Linked DNA regions of Kineococcus sp. NBC_00420. The protein of the gene in region 2 binds, or shares a complex with, the protein of the main gene of each other region. Links are inferred from orthologs where the notes say so. Each region holds a gene or a part of one and is shown on either strand. Other genes may lie near its edges.

Evidence for each region. The genes of interacting proteins can lie anywhere in the genome.
Region 1: the proteins of smc (region 2) and OG218_RS24220 are in contact, whole or in part, in a crystal structure (PDB 3ZGX), measured with the Bacillus subtilis proteins. The link is inferred for Kineococcus sp. NBC_00420 from one-to-one orthologs.

The regions. Positions count from the first base shown.
Region 1 is NZ_CP107930.1:4,961,081-4,963,827, reverse strand. It holds OG218_RS24220 (segregation and condensation protein A), read right to left. Parts: upstream 1,979-2,747; coding sequence 1,022-1,978; downstream 1-1,021. Other genes in the region: OG218_RS24215 (FtsK/SpoIIIE domain-containing protein), read right to left, coding at 1,983-2,747; scpB (SMC-Scp complex subunit ScpB), read right to left, coding at 279-1,025; OG218_RS24230 (pseudouridine synthase), read right to left, coding at 1-282. UniProt on the Bacillus subtilis protein: Participates in chromosomal partition during cell division. May act via the formation of a condensin-like complex containing Smc and ScpB that pull DNA away from mid-cell into both cell halves.
Region 2 is NZ_CP107930.1:991,251-995,670, forward strand. What follows is about bases 137-4,304. They hold smc (chromosome segregation protein SMC), read right to left. Parts: upstream 3,922-4,304; coding sequence 337-3,921; downstream 137-336. Other genes in these bases: OG218_RS04890 (hypothetical protein), read right to left, coding at 137-223; OG218_RS04900 (multidrug effflux MFS transporter), read left to right, coding at 4,112-4,304. Also shown: more of OG218_RS04890, read right to left, coding at 1-136; more of OG218_RS04900, read left to right, coding at 4,305-4,420. UniProt on the Bacillus subtilis protein: Required for chromosome condensation and partitioning.

The sequences.
Region 1 (2,747 bases), 4.0 Mb from region 2 along the record:
ACGCACGCCCTCGGGGTCGTGGACGTCCGTGCCGGGGTGGGCCCTGACCGGGCCCGGACCGCGACGCGGCGGCTGCGGCGCCGGCTTGACGTTGTCCGTCATCCGCTTCGCGGAACCGCGGCGGGCGCCGGGTGCGGCCTTCCCGCCGGTCCCCTTCGGCCCGCCCTGCTGGGGCCGGCCGCCGCTCTTGCCGGAGGGACGACCTCCGGTGCTGGGGCGGTCCGACCTCTGGGGGCGGCCCTGCCCTCGGCCACCGCTGCTGCGGGGCGCCTTCGGGCTCATGGTGTGTCCTCCTGCTGCTGGGGTTCGGCCGATTCCGGTTCCGGCCCGGCCGCGGGAGCCTCGGGCTCCGACCCGCCATTGTCGCGCACATCGGGAGTGCTCGGAACCGGCTCGAGGATCGGCTCGGCGATCGACTGCGGGATCGGCTCGGCCAGGAGCTCCCGCGGCTCGAGGTCGTCCATCGACACCTCCTCCGGCAGGAAGGGCGCCAGCGGCGGCAGGTCCTCGAGGCTGTCGAGCCCCATCCGCTGCAGGAACTCCTCCGTCGTGCGGTAGAGCGTCGCCTGCGAGGACACCTCGACCCCCGCCTCGCAGACCAGCCCACGGGTCAGCAACGTCCGCATCACCCCGTCGACGCTCACGCCGCGCACCGCGGAGACCCGCGCGCGGCTGACGGGCTGGCGGTAGGCGACGATCGCCAGCGTCTCCAGCGCCGCCTGGGTCAGCTTCGCGGTCTGCCCGTCCAGCAGGAACGCCTCGACGACGTCGGCGTGCTCGGCCCGGGAGTACATCCGCCACCCACCGCCGACCTCGCGCAGCTCGAACCCACGCCCCTGCTCGGCGTACTCCCCCGCCAGTTCGCGCAGCAGCAGATCGACCTCGTCGGCGTTCTCCCCCGTCGCGCGGGCCAGCGCGCGCGACTGCACCGGTTCGTCGGCCACCATGAGGACGGCCTCGAGCGCACCGCGGATCCGGCGACCCCCGTCGTCCTGCGCCGCCTCGTCGAGCACATCTCCGGTCACGACCCGTTCCCTCCCGGGGCGCCGGGAGCACCCTCGAACTCGTCCAACCCCGCGGGCACCGCGGCCGCCGCCTCACCCTGGTTCGCCTCGGCCTGGGCGTCCCAGCGCACCGTCAGCACACCCAGGGCCTCGGGCTGGTCCAGGCGCACCCGGCGCTCGCGGAACAGTTCCAGGACGGCGAGGAACCGCGCGACGATGACCAGCGTGCCGAGTTCCCCCTCCCCGGCGTCCTCGACGAGTTCCGCGAACGTGACGGTTCCCCTGCGCCGCAAGCGGTCGACCATCAGGGTCGCCTGCTCGCGGACGCTCACGGCGGACTGGTGCAGGTGGTCCAACCCGACCATCGCGATCGGCTTGGGGGTGAGGGCGCGAGCGGCGAGCGCCGCGAACTGCTCCGGGCTGACGGTGAGCACGAGTTCCGGCAGGAGCTTCTCGAAGTGCGGTTCCATCGCGACGGCGCGCGGCACCCGGCGGGAGGCGTCGGCGAAGCGTTCCGCGAGCAGGGCGGCGACCTGCTTGTAGGCGCGGTACTGCAGCAGGCGGGCGAAGAGGAGGTCGCGCGCCTCGAGCAGGGCGAGGTCGTCGGCGTCCTCGACGTCGGCCGCGGGGAGCAGGCGGGCCGCCTTGAGGTCGAGCAGGGTCGCGGCGATGAGCAGGAACTCGCTGGCCTCGTCGAGGTCGAAGCCCTCGTCCTGCTTCGAGGCCTCGCGCAGGTGGGCGATGAAGTCGTCGGTGACGCGGGCGATCGCCACCTCGGTGACGTCGAGCTGGTGCTTGGTGATCAGACCGAGCAGCAGGTCGAAGGGGCCGTCGAAGTTGTCGAGGTGGACGGCGAAGCCCCCCCGGCCGGTCTCGACCGACGGAGCCTGCTCGGTCACGGGGCCGTCGACGACGGGGCCACCGGGGACCTGCTCGGAGGTCCCGGGACTCGTCGGGGAGGGGCTGGCCGGCACGCGGTCAGGCTACCGACTGCGGGACGGCCACGGTGCGCAGCTCGCCGTCGCCCGTGTGCAGCAGAACCCGGCCCGGCTGGGCCGGGGCTCCGAGCGCGCTGCGCGGGACCCGCACCCCCACGACGTCACCGGCCATGATGTCGCTGGGGGCGATGAGAACCCCGCACCGGTTGCGGCGCAACGGGACCTGCCAGTTGGAGAAGCCCGCGCCGACCTCGGCGGTCTCCCCCGCCACGATGACGCCCGTCCCGTCGCGGCCCGCGCGGGCCACCAGGGCGGCGAGCCAGGAGTCGGCGGCGCAGTTCTTCAGCAGCTCGGCGTCGTCGACGAGCAGGACGGCGGGTCCGGCCGCGGGACCGAGGACCGGTTCGAGGTCCTCGACGGTCAGGTCGTCGCCGATGAGCACGGCCCGGACCCCCGGCCGGCCCGCCAGGTCCCGCAACGGGGAGGGCCGGGGCGCGGCGACGACGACCTCCGCGCCCTGGTCCAGCAGCGAGCGCGCCATCGTGAGCAGGACGGTGCTGCGCCCGGACCGGGCGGGGCCGGCCACGATCGCGGTGCCCGCCCCCGCGAGCAGGTCGGGTCCGAGTCCGGCGAGGTCGTCCCCGCCGACGCCGACGAGGGCGACGAGGCGCCCGGGGCCGGTCTCGGTGAGCTCCAGGGCGCGCGGGTAGTCGAGGTGGGCGGGGAGGGTGTCGAGGCGGAACGGTCGCCTCTCCCGCGGGAGGGCACCGTCACGGGCCCGCAGCCGGCCGCCCAGCTCGGACAG
Region 2 (4,420 bases):
GTTCCTCGCCCTGGTGGCGGCGCTGGGCCTCCAGGCGTTCGGCGACCCGGACGGCGACGCGTTCCCGGTGGTGGCGCACGACGGGCAGCACGCGACCCGCCCAGGCGTCGATGCGGGCGATGAGCCGGCTCCCTCGTCGGCGCATGGTCGGCGCGGCCACCGAGAGCAGCACCACGAGAGCGAGCCCCACCGTCAGGGCGAACGTCACGAGCAGAGTCGTCACCACGAGAGCACCACCACCCGGATCTTCACCCGCCCAGCGTGCCCCGTGCGTCACGCCCGCACCACTCCACGCGCCCAACGTTGCCGCCCCGTGACCAGATGCTCACCGGGGCGTCACCGGACGGAGACCTCGGCGGGTGCGGGCTCGCGCATCCGCTGACTGACCACGGTGCTGATCCCGTCGCCGCGCATGGTCACGCCGTACAGGGCGTCGGCGATCTGCATCGTCCGCTTCTGGTGGGTGATGATGATCAGCTGGCTGGAGGCCCGGAGTTCCTCGAAGAGCGTGATGAGCCGCGAGAGGTTCGCGTCGTCGAGCGCGGCCTCCACCTCGTCGAGGACGTAGAAGGGGCTGGGGCGCGCCCGGAAGATCGAGACCAGCATCGCGACCGCGGCGAGCGAGCGCTCACCCCCGGAGAGCAGCGACAGCCGCTTGACCTTCTTGCCGGCCGGGCGGGCCTCGACCTCGATGCCGGTGGTCAGCATGTTCGAGGGGTCGGTGAGGACCAAGCGGCCCTCCCCCCCGGGGAAGAGGCGGGGGAACACCTGCTCGTACTGCTCGGCGACCTCGGCGAAGGCCTCGGAGAAGACGCGTTCGACGCGCTCGTCGACCTCCTTGACGATGTCGAGCAGGTCCTTGCGCGAGTTCTTGAGGTCGTCGGACTGGGTGACGAGGAACTGGTGGCGTTCCTCCATCGCCGCGTACTCCTCGAGCGCGAGCGGGTTGACCTGCCCGAGCTGGGAGAGCGCCCGTTCGGCGCTGCGGCGGCGCTTCTCCTGCTCGGAACGGACGTAGGGGCGCGGTGCGGGTTCCGTCTCGGGTTCGGGGTCCCCCGGGGCCGGCGCCGACGGCGGGACGAGCTGGTCGGGACCGAACTCCTGCACCAGGACGTCGGGGTCGGTGCCGAGCTCCTCCAGCGCGCGCTGGCGCAGCTGGTCGATCTTCCAGCGCTGCTGGGCGCGGGCGACCTCGTCGGCGTGGCGGGAGTCACCCAGCCGCTGCTGCTCGTCCTTCAGCGACCCGACGGTCCGCCGGGCACCGGTGACCTCCTCCTCGAACCTCGCCCGCGCGGCCTCCGCAGCGGCGCGCAGGGTCGCGGCCTCGGCGGCGGAGGTCTCCCAGACCACCAGCGCCCTGGCCGCCCCCTCGCGCACGCGGGTGGCGACGCGGGACTGCTCGGCGCGCCGGGCCCGGCGGACGGCGGCGCGTTCGCGGGCCGCGACCTCCTCCCTGGCCTGCCGTTCGAGGCCGTCGGCCCGCCCGGCCAGCGCGCGGGCGCGTTCCTCGGTGGTGCGCAGGGTGAGGCGGGCCTCGGTCTCCGTCGCGCCGAACCCGCGGGCGACCTCGGCGAGGCGGTCGCGTTCGTCGGTGGTGACGTCACCGTCGTCCTCCGGGGCCGCCGAGGCGGCCTCGAAGCGTTCGGTGAGCTCGGCGAGTTCGGCCCGGTCGCCCGCGAGGCGTTCGCCGACCTGCGCCCGCGTCGCGCGGAGGCGGTCCGCTTCCGCCGCAGCCGATCGCACGGCGGAGCCGAGCTGGCCCAGTTGTTCCGCGACCGCGGTCATCCGGGCGTCGGAGTCGTGCAGGCGGTCCAGGGTGGCCTCGACGCGTTCGGTCGCGGTGCCCCGGTCGCGCTGCGCCTGCTGCAGCGCGAACTGCGCCCGCTGGGCGCGGTGCTCGGCGGCCGAGAGCGCGTCGGCCGCCTCGTCGACGGCGGCCTGGACCTGCAGGAGGCTCGGGGCCGACCGCGACCCCCCGGCGGCGAGGTGCGCGCCGAGGAGGTCGCCGTCGCGGGTGACGGCGACGAGGTCGGGGTGGGACTCCGCGACCCGTTGCGCCGCAGCGAGGTCTTCGACGACGACGACGTCGCCGAGCAGCCGGACCAGCGCGGGGTGCAGGTCGGCCGGCGCGGTGACCAGGGTCATCGCGGGTTCCGCACCCGGCACCGTCACGGCACCCCAGTCGGACGAACCGGCGGAGGCGACGAGCATCCCGGCCCGGCCGGCGTCGTCGTCCTTGAGGTGGGCGATGGCCCGTGCCGCGTCCGCGGGGGTCGAGACGGCGACGGCGTCGGCAGCGGACCCGAGGGCCGCCGAGATCGCCTGCTCGTAACCGTTGCGGACGCCCAGCAGCGCGGCGACCGAGCCCAGCACCCCGGAGACGGCCGACCCGGCGGCGAGCAGCGCCCCGGTCCCGTCCTTGCGGGAGAGCCCGATCTCGAGCGCCTCCTTGCGGGCCGCCCAGGTCGCCCGCTCGCGTTCGGCGGCCGACAGCTCCGTGCGGGCGCTCTCGTGCGCGGCCTCCGCGGTCTCCAGCTGCTCGGCGGCCTGCTCGTACTCGGCGTCGAGACCCTCCTCGCCCTCCTCGACCCCGGCGACCTGGGTCTCCAGCGTCGCGAACTCGGCCTGGGCGCGTTCGCGGCGCCGCTCCGCGTCGGCGAGGGAGCCGGAGAGCCGTTCCAGCTCCGACTCGGCGGCCTCGACCCGGCTGGTGCGGGCGGCGACCTGGCCGCCGAGGCGGGCCAGTCCCTCCCGGCGGTCGGCGGCGGCGCGCAGGGCGGCCGCGACCCGCTGATCCTCGGCCCGCGCGGCCGCGTCGGCCTCGGCCCGGGCGGCGAGCACCACGTCGAGGGCGGCGCGGTGGGTGGCGACCTGCGCGGTGAGCTCGGCCTCCTCGGCCCGGACGCGGTCGGCGGAGACCTGCAGCTCCTCCGGGTCGCGCCGTCCGGTCTGCTCCTCGGGTTCGTTCGCGAGCAGCCGGAGTCGTTCCGCCGCCAGCGCCTGCACCCCCCTGAGCCGTTCCGCGAGCGACTGCAGCCGGTGGTGGGTCTCGACGGCGCGCGCGAGGTCCGGGGCGGCGGCCGCGGCGGCCTTCTCCGCGGCGTCGAGGCGCTGCGCGGCCTCGGTCAGGTCGGCCTCGACCTGGGCCTGGCGCGCCTTCAGCGCCGCCTCGTCCTGCTCGTCGCGCCGCAGCGAACTGCTCGCCTGCACGAGGTCGTCCGCCAGCAGCCGCAGCCGCGAGTCACGCAGGTCCGCCTGCACGACCTGGGCCCGCCGCGCCGCCTCGGCCTGACGCCCCAGCGGCTTCAGCTGACGACGGATCTCGCTCACGAGGTCGGCCACGCGCGTGAGGTTGGCCTCCATGGCGTCGAGCTTGCGCAACGCCTTCTCCTTGCGGCGGCGGTGCTTGAGGACCCCCGCGGCCTCCTCGATGAAGGCGCGGCGTTCCTCCGGCGAGGCGTGCAGGACCCCGTCGATCTGCCCCTGGCCGACGATGACGTGCATCTCGCGACCGATGCCGGAGTCGGAGAGCAGCTCCTGGACGTCGAGGAGACGGCAGGTCTGGCCGTTGATCGCGTACTCGGAACCACCCGTGCGGAACATCGTCCGGGTGATCGTGACCTCGGCGAACTCGATCGGCAACGCCCCGTCGCTGTTGTCGATCGTCAGGCTGACCTCGGCGCGGCCGAGGGCGGAGCGACCCTCCGGGCCGGTCGTGCCGGCGAAGATGACGTCCTCCATCTTCCCGCCGCGCAGGCTCTTCGCGCTGGACTCCCCCATCACCCAGGTCAGGGCGTCCAGCACGTTGGACTTCCCCGACCCGTTCGGGCCGACCACGCACGTGATCCCCGGCTGCAGTCGCAGCGTCGTCGCGGAGGCGAACGACTTGAACCCCTTGAGGGTGAGGGTCTTCAGGTGCACAGGGCAGGAGCCTAACGAGGCGGGCCCCGTGATCCGCGCAGGCGAACGTCGCGCGCGGCGGACCTGCCGGCGGTCATCACGACCCGGAATGACCGAAACCACGACACGCTCGGTACTCGATGCGTGACCGGGTGCCGATGTAGAACGGTGGAACACCCTCGCACCCCGCGCACTCCCCGGAAGGACCTCTGTGCCGACCCGCCCCACCGGCGAGCAGCGAACCAGCCGCCTCACCCGCAGTCCCCGCCCCGCCTCCCGCAACCTCCTCCGCGGCCTTCCCGCCCGGGTCCTGCCCGCACCCCGCCGGGCCCCCTCGGTGCTCGCCGGCCGGGTCGGCGCCCCGAACGCCGTCGCCCAGGGCCAGGAGGTCCCGCTCAAGCTGCTCGTGACGCTGGCGCTGCTGTCCGCGATCGGACCGTTCGCCGTCGACATGTACCTGCCGACGTTCCCCGACCTCGCGGGCGACCTGTCCACCAGCGCGGCCCGGGTCCAGCTGACG